DNA from 3 places in the Arthrobacter sp. Marseille-P9274 genome. Region 3 is predicted to be linked to each of the others. Evidence: predicted binding sites of a transcription regulator. Region 3 holds the regulator's gene; each other region holds the start of a gene.

Region 1 (5,674 bases), on a different contig from region 3:
CGAAGATCTACCGGCGCCAGGTCGTCAAGCAGGCAGATCTGGAGTTGGCCCTCTGGTGGTGCTCCGACGCATTTACTGCCGAGGAGACAGCCCGGAACCTGGATTACTACGAGCGCCGCACCGTCCGGGACTCCTCGCTCTCCGCCGCTGCGCAAGCAGTGGTCTGCGCCCGGGCCGGGCATCTGGACCTCGCGCTCGCCTATCTGCGCGAAGCGGCCTTGGTGGATCTGCGCGACCTGCAGCACGACAGTGAGGAGGGACTGCACCTCGCCTCGCTCGCCGGGGCCTGGCTGGCTCTCGCCTGCGGTCTCGGCGGGCTGCAGGTCGACGGAGGCAAGCTGCAGTTGGCCCCGCGGCTGCCCGCGCAGTTGGCGCGCATTGCGTACCGCTTCCAATGGCGGGGGCACCGCTTCGGTGTGGAAACCACCGCCGCGGGTACCGTCATCCGGTTGCTCGACGCCGGCACATCCGCCGCGGAGCCCGAAACGGAGGTCCGGCTAACAATTGACGGCACGGAGTATGCTGTCGCTCCCGGCTTGCCGGCCGAAGCCCCGCTGCGCTCGCCGGAACCTCTTCTTCCGGCACCGGAACAGCCAGCAGGCCGGGTGCCCGGCGGGCACCCGGCCTGAGCGGCTTAGGTTAGGGTCAGGCCAAGGCCTTGGCCTTGATCTTTTCGAACTCATCGGGCCTGATCAGCTGGCGGTCCAGCAGATCCTGAGCCTTGGCGATCTCATCGGCCGGGCTGGCCCCGGTCCCCGCGGTCTGGCGGATGTAGGCCTCGGTCGCCACCGCCTGGGCATGTGCGGCCTCTTGGGACCGTTCCGCCATCGTGCGGCCCCGGGCGATCAGGTAGATCAGCACGGTCAGGAACGGCACGAAGATCAGGAAGAAGATCCAGACCGCCTTCCACCAGCCGCTGAGGAACCGGTCCCGGAACAGGTCCGTAATTACGCCAAACAGGGCGAACAGGTAGGAGACAAAGACGAAGCACCAGAAGAACCACCAGATGACGTCCCAGAAGTTTTCCCAAAAGTCCATTGCGTGCCTCCCGGCCTAGGTGTTGCCAGACTGTCCCCCGGTGCGTGAGATGCGCCAAGTCTACGGGCGGGTACGGGTGCCGGAAACGCCCAATTCGGGGGAGTCAGGTGGTATCCTCAATGGATCGAACATACATTCGAAGGCGGTGTGCGGTGCAGGATCCGGCAGGACTTTTCGACGGCACGGCGCCGCCCTCCGGCGGAGCCGGCTCGACGGCCCAGGCCAGCGGTTTTCCCTCTCCCGCCCGCGACTACTTCCACGGCGGTATCGACCTGAACCGGCACCTGATCCGGGACCGCACCAGCACGTTCATCATGCGGGTGTCCGGCAATTCGATGGCCGCGGCCGGGATCAGCGACGGGGACGAGCTGATCGTGGACCGTTCGCTGACTCCGCGGGACGGATCCGTCGTCATTGCCGTGCTTGAGGGGGAGCTGGCGGTGCGGCGGCTTCGTGCGGGCCATGGGAAGGTGAGCCTGCAGACGGACGACGGCGGTGTCCCCACCGAGGTGCCGGAACTTGCGGACCTGCACATTTGGGGCGTCGTCACCCGCTGCCTGCACCATGTCTGACGGTGGCGGGGCCAGGGCCAGGGACGGCGGGGCCGCGGATAACGACGGCGGCTCCTGGCCTGAGGACCGCGGCGCACCGCCCGCGGGCGGTGCGTCCCCGCGCCCGGAAGACCCGTCCGCCGGCCGGATCGCCCTGGTAGATGTGAATAACTTCTATGTCTCCTGCGAACGCGTCTTTGACCCGAGGCTGGAAGGCCGTCCCGTCGTCGTTCTTTCCAATAACGACGGCTGCGTGGTGGCCCGGTCCGAGGAGGCGAAGGCGCTGGGGATCGCGACGGGGACTCCGTGGTTCCAGGTGGCGCCGCTGGCGCGGCGCTGGGGGCTGGTGGCGCGTTCGAGCAATTACGAGCTGTACGGGGACCTGAGTTCGCGGGTGATGGAGGTGCTCGGACGGTTCGGCGTGTGGCAGGAGATCTACTCGATCGACGAGTGCTTCCTTGGGCTGCCCGGCAGCGAGGCGCAGCTGCGCGAGACGGCCGCCCGGGTGCGCGCCGCCGTCGGCCGGTATGTCGGCGTCCCGGTCTGTGTAGGGGTGGCGCCGACAAAGACGCTTGCGAAATTCGCCAACCATATCGCCAAGCGCAACCCGGGGATGGCCGGGGTCTGCTCGCTGGACTCGATGCCGGCGGGCGAGATCCGGCGGATCCAGTCCCGCGTTCCGGCCACCGGCCTGTGGGGTGTGGGGCGCAAGACCGGGCAGCGGCTGGCGGCGCTGGGAATCGATTCGATCGCGGACCTGAAAGCGGCGGATCCGCTGATGATCCGGAAGCGGTTCTCCGTGGTGCTGCAGCGGACCGTGCTGGAGCTGAACGGGACGCCGTGCATCCCGCCGATCGATGAGCGGGCCGACAAGCAGCAGGTCATGTTCTCGCGCAGCTTTTCCACGCCGGTGACTTCGTCCGAGGAGATGGACCAGGTGATGGCCGTCTACGCGCAGCGCGCGGCGGCGCGGATGGCGGAGGACGGCCTGCGGGCGACGGTGCTGACGGTGACGGCGGGGACCAGCCGCTTCTCGGGGGGCGCGTCGTCGTTTCCATCCGCCAGCGTGCAGTTTCCGGCACCCACACAGGATCCGATCCAGCTCACCCGGGCTGCCGTCGCCGCGATGCGGGGGTGTTTTGAGCCGGGGCAGAAATATGTGCGTGCCGGCGTGCTGTTCAGCGGGCTGGAACCGGCAGACGCGCAGGAGGCCTTCGACCCGTTCGTCAGCGAGCTGGAACAGCGGCACATCGGGGACCTGCTGGGCAGCGTCCGGGCGAAGTTCGGGGAGTCGGCCATCGGGCTGGGGCAGGGCGGGATGGCCGAGCCGGCAGCGTGGTCGATGAAGCGCGAGTTCTCCTCGCCGAAGTACACGACGAATTGGTCGGATCTGCCGGTGGTCCGGGCCTGAGGCTGCGGACCGGGCGGCCGGCGCCGTGCAGGCAACGGCCCGTGCGGCCGGTGCGTCGGCCCTTCCGCCGCCGTAGTCAACGGGTCTAAGCTCGATTCACTCCATCAAGCCTCCGCCTGTCCGGGCGGTTCCCGCCAAAGGGGAAGACCGGCATGCGACTCGTCGTCGACCTCACCAAATGCCAGGGTTACGGCCAGTGCGCCTTCCTGGCCCCGGGCGTTTTCACCATGCAGGGCGACGAGGCGCTGGTCTACGACCCGGACCCGGACGACGGGCAGCGCACACGCATCCTGCGGGCGGCGGCGGCCTGCCCGGTCCAGGCGATCGAGCTGGACCAGCTACGGAGACTGGAGCGGCCGACCGAGGGATCGTTGGTATCGGAGCGCGCCGCGACTGGACAGTCTGCGGACCAGGGGAAGGACCATGGGCATCTGTCGACCGGCCGCATCGTGATCGTCGGCGCGTCCCTGACCGGGCTGCGCGCGGCGGAGAGTCTGCGCCGGAAGGGTTTCGAGGGGAAGCTGACGCTGGTCGGCGATGAACCGCACGAGCCGTATGACCGGGTGCCGCTGTCCAAGCAGGTGCTGTCCGGCTGGATCGAGCCGGGCCGGACGTTGTTGCCCCGGCAGTTCGGGATCGACGCGGAATGGCGGCTGGGCCTGGCCGCTACGGGACTGGACGTGGCCGGCCGGCGGGTGCAGCTGGCGGACGGCGGAGGCATCGGCTTCGATCGGCTGCTGATTGCGACAGGCATGCGGGCACGGCCCTGGCCAAATGCTGCGGAGGCCGCGCTGGATGGCGTGCTGACGCTGCGGACGAGCCAGGATGCCGCCCGGCTGCGCCGGCGGCTCGCCGCCAAGCCGAACCGGGTGCTGGTGATCGGGGCAGGCTTCATCGGCTCCGAGATTGCCTCCGCCTGCTGCGACCTCGGTCTGCCAGTGACCGTGGCGGAGGCTGGGCCGGCGCCGCTGCGTGCCGCCCTAGGCGAGGCGATCGGGGCGATCGCCGGCGGGATCCAGCGCGAAAACGGCGTCGACCTGCGCTGCGGCGTCCGTGTCCTGGCGCTGGAGGGCGACGATGCCGGGCGCCTGCGGCGGGCGCGCTTATCGGACGGCACGGTTCTCGAAACCGATGTTGCGGTCGCGGCTCTCGGCGGAATCAGCAATAGCGAATGGTTGGTTGGTTCACCGCTGGCGTACGGGCCCTGGGGCGTCGCCAGCGACGCCGGCTGCCGGGCCTTGGACGTGGACGGCCATGTTATGGCGGGCATCTTCGTGGCGGGTGACGTTGCCTGCGCGGCCCACCCGCTCTTCGGCAATCGGTTTGTCCGGCTCGAGCACTGGGGCGATGCCGTCGCCCAAGCCGAGACCGCCGCACACAACATGGTCAGCCGACCGGACGCCCAACTGCCCCATCTGGCCATGCCGATGTTCTGGTCCACCCAGTTCGGCTGCGAAATCAAGAGCGTCGGGGTGCCTTCGGCCGGTGCGGAGGTGGTGATTGCCCAGGGCTCGGTGGAGCGGCGCAGGTTCCTGGCCGCCTACGGCTGCGAGGGACGCATCGTCGGGGCAGTGGGCTTCAACCAGAACAAGTGGCTGGATTTCTACGAACGACTCATCAGCCAGGGAGCTGCGTTCCCGCCGGCTTTCCACCAGATCGACGAAGCGGAAGGGCGCCAGCCGTTCGCGGCTGCGTTCCCCAACCGTCCCGTCCTCCCGCCCATCAAGGAGCCACCGCCATGGCCGAGCCGACCCCCTGGGAGCAGGTCCTGGACTACTCCCGCCGCGCGGATCCCTACCCCCTCTACACAGAACTGCGCCGCACCCCGGTAAGCCGCCTGAAGGACGGCACCTACCTGGTCAGCACGTATGCGGAGAACCTTGCGCTGCTGCACGACCCGCGGCTGAGTTCGGATCCGAGCAATAACCCGCAGTTCGCGGCTGCGATGGAGGAGCTCTCCGAGGACATACAGCCGAGCTTCCTGCAAATGGATCCCCCCGAACACGACCGGCAGCGGAGGCTCGCCATGCGGCACTTCGGCCCCCCGCACCAGCCGGCAAGGATCGCCGGCCTCGAGCCGAGGATGATCGAGATTGTCACCGGCCTGATCGACGGCATGGCCGGGAGGGACCGGATCGACATCGTCGACGAACTGGCCTACCCCTTTCCCGTCTCGGTGATCTGCGAGCTGCTCGGGGTGCCGCCGGAAGACCGGACCGAATTCCGGAAATGGGTGGATCTGGCGATCGAGACCATCGACCCCGGCCTGGATCCCGAAACGCAGCAGGAGAAGCGGAAGGAAGCCAGTACCGAGCTGTTCAACTTCATTAGCAACCTGGTGGAGCGGCATCGGCGGTCGCCGGGAGGCGACCTGCTCTCGGCGATGGTGACCGACGACGGCCCGGAGGGCAGGTTGTCCACCGGGGAATTGGCGAGCACCGGGCTGCTGCTGCTCATTGCAGGCCATGAAACCACCGTCAATCTCATCTCCAACGGAATCCTCACTTTGCTCCGGCATCCTCAGGAGCTGGACCGGCTGCGCCGGGATCCCGAGCTGGCCATCCCCATGACCGAGGAACTGCTGCGGTTCGAGCCGCCGGTGCACTTCGTGCCGATCAGGACGGCCTTGGACGACATCGAGATAACGGGCACCACAATTGCCGCCGGCTCTCCG
Region 2 (5,674 bases), 870 kb from region 3:
GCTCATTGTTCTCTCCTTTGGAATGGGTCTCGGGGCTAGCTGTCGCTTACGGCGGCGGCGTCCTCGGCCTTGCCGAAGACCGGGTTGTGCACCTCGCCGAGGTTGATGTGGACGGCCTGCTGGTCGGTGTAGAAGTCGATGGAGCGGTAACCGCCCTCGTGGCCCAGGCCTGAAGCCTTGACGCCGCCGAAGGGGGTGCGCAGATCGCGGACGTTGTTGGAGTTCAGCCACACCATGCCGGCCTCGACATCCTGGGCGAAGTTGTGGGCCCGCTTGAGGTCATTGGTCCAGATGTAGGCAGCGAGGCCGTACTTCGTGTTGTTGGCCAGTTCGAGGGCCTCCTCGTCCGAATCGAACGGGGTGATGGCGACGACCGGTCCGAAGATCTCCTCCTGGAAGATCCGGGCGTCCGGTGCGACGTCGGCGAAGACGGTCGGCTGGATGAAGTTGCCCTCGGGGAATGCCTCCGGGCGGCCGCCGCCGGCAGTCAGGCGCGCCTCCTGCTTGCCGATCTCGACGTAGGACATGACCTTTTCGAAGTGCTCCGGGTGGACCAGGGCGCCGACCTCGGTGGCCTCGTCGTGGGGGTAGCCGACCTTCACGCGCTTGGCCTGGGCGGAGTAGCGCTCCACGAACTCGTTGTAGATGCTCCGCTCGACCAGGATGCGGGATCCGGCGGTGCAGCGCTCGCCGTTGAGGGAGAAGACGCCGAAGATGGTCGCGTCGATGGCGGCCTCCAAGTCGGCATCCGCGAAGACGACGGCGGGGGACTTGCCGCCCAGCTCCATGGACAGGCCCTTGAGGTAGGGAGCCGCGTTGCCGAAGATGATCTGGCCGGTGCGGGACTCGCCGGTGAAGGAGATCAGCGGGACATCCGGGTGCTTGACCAGGGAATCGCCGGCGTAGCCCTCTTCACCGAAGCCGTGGACGATGTTGAAGACACCCTCCGGCAGGCCGGCCTCTTCGAAGATCCCCGGCCACAGGGAGGCGGAGAGCGGGGTGAACTCGGCCGGCTTCAGGACCACGGTGTTGCCGGTCGCCAGGGCCGGGCCCAGCTTCCAGGACTCCAGCATGAAGGGGGTGTTCCACGGCGTGATCAGGCCGGCAACGCCGATGGGCTTGCGGTTGACGTAGTTGGCCTGGCGGCCGGGGACCTTGAAGGCGTCATCGTGCTGGGCGACGATCAGGTCGGCGAAGAAGCGGAAGTTCTCCGCCGCGCGGCGTGCCTGGCCCAGGGCCTGCTTGATCGGCAGGCCGGTGTCGAAGCACTCCATCTCGGCCAGTTCCTGGCCGCGGGATTCGACGATGTCAGCGATGCGGTGCAGCACGCGGGAGCGCTCGCGGGGAAGCATGGTCGGCCAGGGGCCGTTCTCGAAAGCGTCCTTGGCGGCGGCGACCGCCGCGGCCACGTCGGCGACCTTGCCGGATGCGGCCTTGATGTACGGCTTGTTGGTGACGGGGTCCAGGACGTCGAAGGTATCGCCATCGATCGAGTCGACGAGCTTGCCGCCGATGTAGTGCTGGAGGTGGGTGGGCAGGTTTTCGGGCACAAAGTGGTCGGCCATGATCTACCTTTCGTTGCGGGTTGGCGGAGGTTTGCTAAAGGACGGAGGGTGGTTGGTTCTTCTGGGCCATGTAGGCGTTGAGGGTTCCGGTCCGGTGGGCCCGGGCGGCCATCTCGATCTCGTGCGGGCTGGCTTTGGCCTCCAGGAGTTCGAGCAGCCCTTCGTGTTCTTCGACGGACTCCCGCGCCCGGCCGGGCACGAGGTCGAAGCTGGAGGCACGCATGGCGTTCAAGCGGTTCCAGCCGCGGTGCACCAGGTCCAGGATGTGCGGATTGGGGCACCGGCCGTAAAGGATGGCGTGGAATTGGTTGTTCAGCCGCGTGAAGCGGACCGGTTCGAAGTTCTCCAGGCACTCGCGCAGCTGGTTGTTCAGCTCGCGCGCCCGGCGAAGGTCCTCGTCGGTGATGAGGTGGGCGGCCAGGCCTGTCGCGGCGCCTTCGACGATGCTCAAGGTCTGCATAGTGTGCAGGTAGAGCGTCGCGTCGATGGAGGCAACCGTTGCTCCGACGTTCCGCTCGAAGGTGACGAGTCCTTCGGCCTCGAGCCGTCGGATCGCTTCCCGGACCGGAACTACGCTGCAACCGAGCTCGTCGGCGATGCTGCTCAGCACCAAGCGGTAGCCAGGCACCAGCTGGCCGTTGCCGATCCGCTCATGGAGCAGCTGGTAGGCCCGTTCCGACTTCGAAGCGGTCGCCGTCGCGGCGGTCGACATGGTCAGGCCCCGTTGCCTTCTGCAACCCACTGCTGGTACTTGGCCAGCCAGTCGGCGTTCATCGGGAACAGACCATCGATCTTGTGGCCTTCCTTGACCATCTGGAACACGAAGCTGTCGCGGCGTTCCTGCTCGACGACCTCGTCGGCGATTTCGGCGGCCAGGGCCGGCGGGATCACGAGGATGCCGTTGTCGTCCGCGACGATGATGTCCCCGGGCTGGATCGTGGCGCCGCCGCAGCCGATGGTCACGTCGTAGTCCCACGGGACATGCTTGCGCCCGAGCACCGCGGGATGGGCACCGTTGTAGAACGTGGGGATGTCCAGGGCCGCCACCTCGGAAAGGTCACGGACGCCGCCGTCGGTAATGATGGCTTCGGCGCCGCGGACCTGGGCGCGCATGGCGAGAATGTCGCCGAGCGTGCCCGAGCCCTTCTCGCCGCGCGCCTCCATGACCAGGATCTCGCCGGGTCCGACGGCGTCGATGATCCGCTTCTGGGCGTTGTAGCCGCCGCCGTGGCTCTTGAACAGGTCTTCGCGATTGGGCACGTAACGCAGCGTCCGGGCAGTGCCGATGACTTTCTGGCCCGGCTTGGTGGCCAGCAGCCCATCGACGCTGACGTTGTTGAGGCCGCGCTTGCGCAGTGCGCCGGAAATCGTCGCCGTGGCGACCGAGAGCAGCTTGGCCTTGACGTCGTCCGTCAGCGCCGACTTGCCCGTTACGGCCGGAGCCAAACCGGCCGCCTCTTCGCTGCCGAAGGCATCGACGCGGTCCTTGTCCGTGATCTTCGGGGTGTCGCCAAAGGACGCGAAGCCGTGCTCGCCCTGGACTACGGTCGTTGCCAGGCGTCCGGTGCTCAGCCCCGCTGCCTCGTCAGCGACCTCGACCTCCACGACATCGCCGGGAACAATGACCGAGGAGCCGGCGGGCGTTCCGGTGAGAATGACGTCACCCGGCTGCAGGGTCATCAGCTGGGACAGGTCGGCAACGATCCGGGCGAAGGAAAAGATCAGCCCCGCGGTCGTGTCGTCCTGGACAATCTCGCCATTGACCCAAGTGCGGATGCGCAGCGCGTCCGGGTTGACGTCGGCCGCCGGCAGCAGGGCCGGGCCGAACGGCGTGAAGCCGTCGCCTGACTTGGAGCGGATGTTCGAACCCTTGTCGGCGTACTTGATGTCGTAGACGCCGAGGTCATTGCTGGCGGTCACGAAGCCGACGTGTCCCCACGCGTCCTCGACCGAAACGCGGCGTGCGGCGGTGCCGATCACCAAGGCGACTTCACCCTCGAAGGCCAGAAGTTCAGTACCGGCCGGACGTTCGACCGTTCCGCCGGTGAGGGCCAGCGACGACGGGGCCTTCATGAAGTACGAGGGGTTGGCGGGAATCCGGCCGCGCTGTTCGGCGCGCGAGCGGTAGGAGAGGTGGACCGCCAGGACCTTGCCGGCCTCATTGATGGTCTGGGCGTCCACTTGCTGCAGGGTGGCCTGCGCGGTGCTTCGGGCGTTGTTGCCGTCGGACAAAGCTCCTCCTGATGTGATGTACGAAATCGTATACGATCCATCATGGCCTGTGTGGCCGATCACGTCAACCCCTGGTCGGAACATTTCCAAACGGTCAGTCATTCGCTCCCTTGGAGCGTGGGGCGGGAGCGGGGACGCGGGCGGGCTGTGGCCCCTTCTGGCGGACGACTCCACGAATGGGACGACTCCGCTCAGAACCGACTCCGCTCAGAACCGACTCCGCTCAGAACCGGCTCCGCTCAGAACCGGCTCCGCTCAGAACCGCCTACTGCCGGGATGCCGACTGTACCTACACACCGCCTGTTTTTTCTCGCCTTCGAATGCCTGTGCTCGTAGGGTGGCGGCATGGCCCTCATCCCATTGGACGCAACCGAAGAGATGGAAGCATCCATCCTCGGAATCCGTGAGCGCCTGCTGGAATTGGCTGCCCGGTTCCAAGCCGAGGCAGCGGTTCTGCCACCTCTGGATTTGGCTGCAGTTGTAGCAGCCTTCGAAGATGTATCGAAGGTCGTGGAGTTCTTCCAGGCCGTGGGTGCCCACGCCGTCGAACAGGCTGACCTAGCCGCCACGGTTGGAAACTCCGCTCCCAGTCAGTCGACGGCGGCCGATTTCGGCACCGCTGCGTGGGCCGACCCTGCGGCCGCCATTGGGATGCAGGACCCATTGGGCTCGTCGGAGCTGGCAGTAAGGAACCGCAAACGGCGGAAGACCGAGTTCGCCAACAACGCTGAGTATCTGCGCTCGCGGTTGGGAATCGGCATTGTGGAGGCGCGGCGCCGGATCAGGGTCGGGAAGGCCATCGCTAGGCCGGTTCGGCTCGATGGGGAAGTCGGAGCACCTGCCCTGCCGTCGCTCGCCCAGGCGATGGCTGCAGGTGAGGTCAGCGGCCACGCTGCTGCCCTGGTGACCGATTCGCTCGCCCGTGTTGCCTGCGTTGCCGACAACGAGACGTTGGAAGCCATGGAAGCCTCCCTAGTGCAGCAGGCTGCCGAAACGGATGCCGACACCTTGGGCATGGTGGCCAAAACCTGGGAAACCGCCGTCGACCAGAATGGAGCCGAGCCGAGCGAGGAAGAGCTCAAGGCCCGCCAAGGCGTCTTCTACCGAGGCCGGCGGCGGGGGCTGCACCAGTTCGTCATCAACACCACGGACGAACAGTACGAAGCCATGGCGACCGCCATGAACACCGCGACCAACCCGCGCATTCGACCGGACGCGATCCAAGTCGCGGCCGACGGAGGATCTGAATCGGTCGGGACGGGTGGTGTGGGTGGAGGCGTTGAACCGGTCGGGACGGCTGGTGTTGGCGGTGGCGTGGAAGGGGTCGGGACGGCTGGTGTCGGCGGAGGCTCTGAAGCGGTCGGGACGGGTGGTGTGGGTGGGCGAATTGAAGCCGAAGCAGACACCCTCGGTCGGCAAACCCGCGCCGACGAAGACGCGAGGTGGGCCGATCAGGCGGACGCGGCCTTTGTGTCGGACAATCCGGCCCTGGCGCCTAGCGTGCTGGCGGGACTGGACGGCTGCACCAGGGCGCAGAAATTGCTCGCCGGACTTGTCAGCACGTGCAAGATTGCCCTGAACACCGGTCGGCTTCCGGATTCCGGCGGACACCGGGCCCAGGTCGTTGTTACCACCGGATACGAGCAACTCGCCGGACTCCTGACAGGCGGCGCAAATGCGGTTTTCAACGGGCCCATTTCAGCGACGGCAGCCCGCCGCATGGCCTGCGATGCAGAGATAATCCCTGCCGTTCTCGGGTCCCGAGGCGAAGTCCTGGATCTGGGTCGCTCACAACGGTTCTTCAACCGAGCCACACGCCGGGCGCTCGTGGCCAGGGACAAGGGCTGCGCCTTCCCGGGATGCACGATGCCGGCCTT
Region 3 (5,674 bases):
GGTGTCCGGTCGCGGCGGAATGCTTCAGTGAGCGCGCACGCATGCACGCGGCAGAGGCCGACGTGGTGATCACCAACCACGCGATGCTGGCCATCAACGCGTTCGAGGGGCTGGCCGTCCTGCCGGACTACGACTTCGTTGTTATTGACGAGGCCCATGAGTTGCAGGATCGCGTGACGGGGGCGGTCTCCGGACAACTCTCGGCCGCCATGATCACCGCCGCCGCCTCCAGTGCCCGCAAGCACACGGCAATCAGCGTCGATGCGCTGAACGCTGCCGCCAAGAGCTTCGAAGCGGCATTCGATTCGGTTCCGTCCGGACTCATGGCGGCCGGATTGCGGCCCGAGCAGGAACTGGCGTTGACCCAGCTGCGGGAGGCGGCTCGAACGGCACTGTCCGACTCCAAGCCCGATGGCTCGGGCGCGGCGGACGGCGGCAGGCAGATGGCAAGGTCACGGCTGGCGGCCATCCTGGAGCTGTGCGACCGGGTAGTGTCCACCGCCCACAGCCGGGAGGTCCTATGGATAACCCGTCCCAGCAGCTTCACAGCGGGCAGCGGTTACGGACCTCCGGACGAGACCCTGCCGCCGATGCTGAACGTGGCGCCGCTGTCGGTGGCTTCCCGGCTTCGCGAGGGGCTTTTCGAGGGCCACACCGTCGTCCTCACGTCCGCGACCCTCGCCATCGGCAACGCCTTCGACGCCGTCGCCGGCTCGCTGGGCCTGCTGGGCGAAGGAGCGCCGAAGTACAGCAGCGCCGATGTCGGGAGCCCGTTCGACTACCCGAAGCAGGGCGTGCTCTATGTGGCCTCCCACCTGCCAAAGCCAGGCCGGGGGACAAGCCCCGAGCAGTTGGACGAGCTCGAAGCGTTGCTTCGCGCCTCCAATGGAGGTGCCCTCGGACTGTTCTCGTCGCGGCGGGCCGCCGAGGATGCCGCCGCGGAGATGCGCAAGCGGCTGCCCTTCACGATCCTTTGCCAGGGCGAGTCGTCGATGGCGGCGCTGGTCCGGCAATTCTCGAGCGAACCGAATACCTGCCTGTTCGGGACGATGACGCTGTGGCAGGGGGTCGACGTGCCGGGAGAGGCCTGCCGCCTGGTGGTCATCGACAGGATTCCCTTCCCCCGGCCGGACGATCCGCTCATGACCGCCCGCACGCGGGCAGTGTCGCAGGCGGGCGGGAACGGTTTCATGACCATTTCGGCCACGCACGCCGCGGTACGGCTTGCCCAAGGTGCCGGACGGCTTATCCGTGCCGCGGGGGACCGGGGCATGGTGGCCGTGCTCGATTCGAGACTGGCCAATGCCCGGTATGGGGGCTTCCTCAGGGCGGCGCTGCCGCCGTTCTGGTCGACGAAGGACCGGGCGACGGCGCTCCAGATCCTGCAGCGCCTGGCGGGCTGAGGGCCCGCCGGGCGGCGGCTACAGGGCGCGCATCACCGAAACGACCTTGCCCATGATCGTCGCGCCGTCGCCGAGGATCGGTTCATACTGGGTGTTCTGCGGCAGCAGCCAGGTGTGGCCATCCCGCTGCCGGAAAGTCTTGACGGTAGCCTCGTCGTCCAGCAGCGCGGCGACGATTTCGCCGTTGACGGCGCTCGGCTGCCGGCGGACGACGACCCAGTCTCCGTCGCAGATGGCGGCATCGATCATGGAATCGCCGGAGACCTTGAGCATGAAGAGCTCGCCGTGCCCGACGAGCTGCCGGGGGAGGGGCATGACGTCCTCGACCACTTGGTCCGCCAGGATGGGCCCGCCCGCGGCGATCCTGCCGACCAGCGGAACGATCGCCGTATCGGAAGCCGTGGCCAGTTCCGATACCGACAGGCCGCCGATGCTGCGGAGTTTCTCCGGCTCGGCCATGCCTTCGATCTCCACCGCCCCTTTCTCGAGCGTCAGCGGCGTCAGGACCTCCATGGCCCTCGGCCGCTTGGGATCGCGGCGGATATAGCCGAGCTTCTCCAGCTGCGAGAGCTGATGCGTGACGCTGGAGAGGCTGGCGAGCCCGACGGTGTCACCGATCTCGCGCATCGACGGCGGGTAGCCCTTGGCGCTGATGGAACGCTGGATGCTTTCGAGGATCTTCTTCTGGCGGGGCGTCAGGCTCTTGGGGGACGCGGCCGCGCGCTTGCGTGCGGTTCCCGTGCCGTCGGCACCTGAAGTAGCTGCAATCTTCCTCGACATGAACTGGCCCCGGTTCTCTATCCGGCCACCCCGGGCTAGCCAGGGGTGGCCGGTCCAATGTTGTCAGTGGCAGCTGATGGACTCAGGCATGGCCGCCATTTCTTCAAGCCTAGGGCAGCCCTACTACGATCTCAAACATTTATTCGATCGAGTCTCGACAACATTCGATCACAAGTGCTACAAATGGAAACCGACAGTTCGAATATGCGTTCGAAACCAAGATGCATATGCACGCGGAACGGGAAGGTACCCTCATGTCTGTTCAGCTCGCCCCGCACGTCGCCCCGCAGGCTTTGCCCGGCTCGACGCCCGCGCTGCGGCTCACCCGCCGCGGCCGCCTGGTGCTCATCGGGTTGCCCCTGATGCTTGGCGTCGCAGTCCTGCTGACCCTGATCGGCTTCTTTACGGCGCCGGCCCTGGCCAGCTCGGGGCCTGACCTTGGCCCCGGCCGCACCGTGTCGGTCGCCGTCGCGCCCGGCCAGACGCTGTGGGATGTGGCCGTGCTGGCAGCGCCGGACCGCCACCCGCACGATGTCATTGCCGAGATCCAGCAGCTGAACAATCTGCCGAATTCCGTCGTTCGTGCCGGACAGCGGCTGTTCGTCCCGCTGGGGGACTAGCAGCTGTAATAAGAGCCGCTCCGGCAGGCCCGATTCCTGCCCCGGGCCCGCCGGAGCCTAAGCTGGTCAGGTGAACGACCAGCTGGATCTACTCAACCGACTGCCCCTGCGCAACAACCTGCGCGGGCTGACACCGTACGGAGCTCCGCAACTCGACGTACCCGTGCTTCTCAACGTCAACGAAAATACGCACGGGCTGCCTCAGGAGGTTGCCGACGCGATTGCGGCGCGCGTCCAGTCGGCGGTGGGGGGCCTGAACCGCTACCCGGACCGCGAATTCACGGAGCTGCGGGAGGCGCTGGCCAACTACCTCGGTCACGGGCTCTCCGCCGGGAACATGTGGGCAGCGAACGGGTCCAACGAGGTACTGCAGCAGATACTGCAGGCCTTCGGCGGCCCGGGGCGCCGGCTGCTGAGTTTTCCGCCCACCTACTCGATGTATCCCCTCCTTGCCAGCGGCACGGACACGGAGTACGTGACCGTCCGCCGCGACGCGGACTTCGGCCTGACCGCCGACCAAGCTGCCAAGGCGGTCCGTGATACCGCAGCCAACATTGTCGTCCTGTGTTCACCGAACAATCCGACCGGGACCGCGCTCGGGCTCGATGTCGTCGAAGCTGTCTACGAAGCCGGCGAAGCGAGCCAGGCGATCGTCATCGTCGATGAAGCGTATGCAGAATTTGCCCATGTCGGGACGGACAGTGCCCTGACGCTCCTGCCGGGCAGGGAGCGGCTGATCGTTTCGCGGACCATGAGCAAGGCCTTCGCCCTCGCCGGCGCCCGCGTCGGCTATCTTGCCGCAGCTCCCCAGATTGCGGACGCCCTCCGGCTGGTCCGGCTCCCTTACCACCTCTCGGCCGTCACGCAGGCGACCGCGTTGGCGGCGCTCGATCATGCCGGCGCGCTGCTCGCCAATGTCGAAGAGATCAAGAGCCAGCGGGACCGGATCGTTAGCGAGTTGACGTCGCTGGGGCTGCAGCCCGCGCCGTCGGACTCGAACTTCGTCTTCTTCGGCGGGTTGAAGGACCCGCACAGGGTCTGGCAGGGGCTGCTGGATGCCGGCGTGCTGATCCGCGACGTCGGGATCGCCGGGCACCTGCGCGTCACCGCCGGCACCGAGGCCGAGACCACCGCATTCCTCGACCGGCTGCGGGAACTGCTCTGAGCGGAGTCTTCTAGACTGATAAGTGCGGGTTCCGTGCGGACCCGCAATGACCCCTCTTGCCACAAAGGAATTCCATGACCGCGGATATCGCCACCACTGCACGCACAGCACGCCTCGAACGCACCACCAGCGAGTCGTCGGTGCTGGTTGAGCTGAACCTGGACGGCACCGGGCAGTCCGATATCAGCACCACCGTGCCGTTCTACGACCATATGCTCACGGCCCTCTCGAAGCACTCGCTGATCGACCTGACAGTGAAGGCCTCGGGGGACACGCACATCGACGCCCATCACACGGTCGAGGACGTCGCCATCACGCTTGGGGAAGTCCTGAAGAACGCGCTTGGCAATAAGGCCGGGATCCGCCGTTTCGGCGAAGCCACCGTCCCGCTGGACGAGGCTATCGCCCATGCCGTGGTCGACATCTCGGGCAGGCCTTACCTCGTCCACGACGGTGAACCGGCCGGCCAGGAATACCACCTGATCGGCGGCCACTTCACCGGTTCCCTGACCCGCCACGTCTTCGAGGCAATCACGCTGCACGCGCAGATCTGCCTGCACATGCGGGTGCTCGGCGGCCGGGACCCGCACCACATTGTGGAGGCCCAGTTCAAGGCCTTCGCCCGCGCCTTGCGCGCCGCCGTGGAGCCGGATCCGCGCGTCGAGGGCATTCCGTCGACCAAGGGAGCGCTCTGATTATGGCGCCCAAGGTGACCGTTCTGGACTACGGGTCGGGCAACATCCGGTCGGCAGTCCGGGCGCTGGAGCACGTCGGCGCCGAGGTGACGCTCAGCCACGATTCGCGGGCAGTCCTCGAGGCCGACGGCCTGGTTGTGCCCGGCGTCGGGGCCTTTGCGACCGTCATGGAAGGACTCAAGTCCGTCGACGCCATCCGCTGGATCGGCAGGCGCGTCGCAGGCAGCCGCCCGGTCCTGGGGATCTGCGTCGGACTGCAGGTGATGTTCGAGGCCGGCGTCGAGCACGGCGTGAGGACTGAAGGCATCGGTGAATGGCCGGGCACCGTCGAGCGCCTGGCCGCCGAGGTCGTCCCGCACATGGGGTGGAACACCGTTCGGCCCCCGGAAGGCAGCCAGTTGTTTGCCGGGATCGAAGACGAGCGGTTCTACTTCGTGCATTCCTACGGCGTCCAGCACTGGAACTTCGACGTGAACCAGCCGGCCATGACTCCTCCCATGGTCACGTGGTCCGATCACGGCGGTCCCTTCATTGCCGCCGTCGAGAACGGTCCGCTGAGCGCAACGCAGTTCCACCCCGAGAAGTCCGGGGACGCGGGCGCCGCCATGCTGCAAAACTGGCTTCGGACCCTGGGCTGACCCGGTATGTGGAGTGTTGTCCTGATGGGTCTGGCCGGCCTCCTCGCCGGAGGCGCCATTGCCTTCCGCGGCCAGCAGGCGCCGAAATGGCTGATTATCAGTTTCTGGTTCCTGGCGGCCATGGCCCTCGTGGCCGCCTACCTGCTTACTCTCGGCCCGGCCGAGTAATTCCTTCGACTAGTTCAGAAAGCGGATTCCCCCTATGACGACGCAAGATGCCCCGATCCTCGAACTGCTGCCCGCCGTGGACGTCGCCGACGGCCAGGCGGTCCGGCTTGTGCAGGGCGAGGCCGGCAGCGAGACAAGCTACGGTGATCCGCTGGACGCGGCCCTGGCCTGGCAGAACGACGGCGCCGAGTGGGTCCATCTGGTG

The links. Region 3 encodes LexA, which represses DNA repair genes until DNA is damaged. Its sites were predicted from a motif close to TCGAACANNTGTTCGA; they were not measured.
Region 1: a site for LexA is predicted at 1,163-1,178, ahead of OC550_RS21000 (LexA family transcriptional regulator). Genes of this name have one in related genera too.
Region 2: a site for LexA is predicted at 4,114-4,129, ahead of OC550_RS08795 (HNH endonuclease signature motif containing protein). Genes of this name have one in related genera too.

The regions. Positions count from the first base shown of each region.
Region 1 is NZ_CAMPOV010000004.1:123,710-129,383, reverse strand. It holds gene OC550_RS21010 (glycoside hydrolase family 65 protein) at 1-629, shown strand, start outside; gene OC550_RS21005 (hypothetical protein) at 646-1,038, opposite strand; gene OC550_RS21000 (LexA family transcriptional regulator) at 1,191-1,610, shown strand; gene OC550_RS20995 (Y-family DNA polymerase) at 1,603-3,000, shown strand; gene OC550_RS20990 (FAD-dependent oxidoreductase) at 3,153-4,832, shown strand; gene OC550_RS20985 (cytochrome P450) at 4,739-5,674, shown strand, end outside.
Region 2 is NZ_CAMPOV010000001.1:1,927,763-1,933,436, reverse strand. It holds gene hpaD (3,4-dihydroxyphenylacetate 2,3-dioxygenase) at 1-6, opposite strand, end outside; gene hpaE (5-carboxymethyl-2-hydroxymuconate semialdehyde dehydrogenase) at 36-1,565, opposite strand; gene OC550_RS08805 (GntR family transcriptional regulator) at 1,600-2,277, opposite strand; gene OC550_RS08800 (fumarylacetoacetate hydrolase family protein) at 2,280-3,755, opposite strand; gene OC550_RS08795 (HNH endonuclease signature motif containing protein) at 4,143-5,674, shown strand, end outside.
Region 3 is NZ_CAMPOV010000001.1:1,059,478-1,065,151, forward strand. It holds gene OC550_RS04810 (ATP-dependent DNA helicase) at 1-1,403, shown strand, start outside; gene lexA (transcriptional repressor LexA) at 1,422-2,183, opposite strand; gene OC550_RS04820 (LysM peptidoglycan-binding domain-containing protein) at 2,438-2,803, shown strand; gene OC550_RS04825 (histidinol-phosphate transaminase) at 2,874-3,968, shown strand; gene hisB (imidazoleglycerol-phosphate dehydratase HisB) at 4,043-4,663, shown strand; gene hisH (imidazole glycerol phosphate synthase subunit HisH) at 4,666-5,301, shown strand; gene OC550_RS04840 (hypothetical protein) at 5,326-5,469, shown strand; gene priA (bifunctional 1-(5-phosphoribosyl)-5-((5-phosphoribosylamino)methylideneamino)imidazole-4-carboxamide isomerase/phosphoribosylanthranilate isomerase PriA) at 5,504-5,674, shown strand, end outside.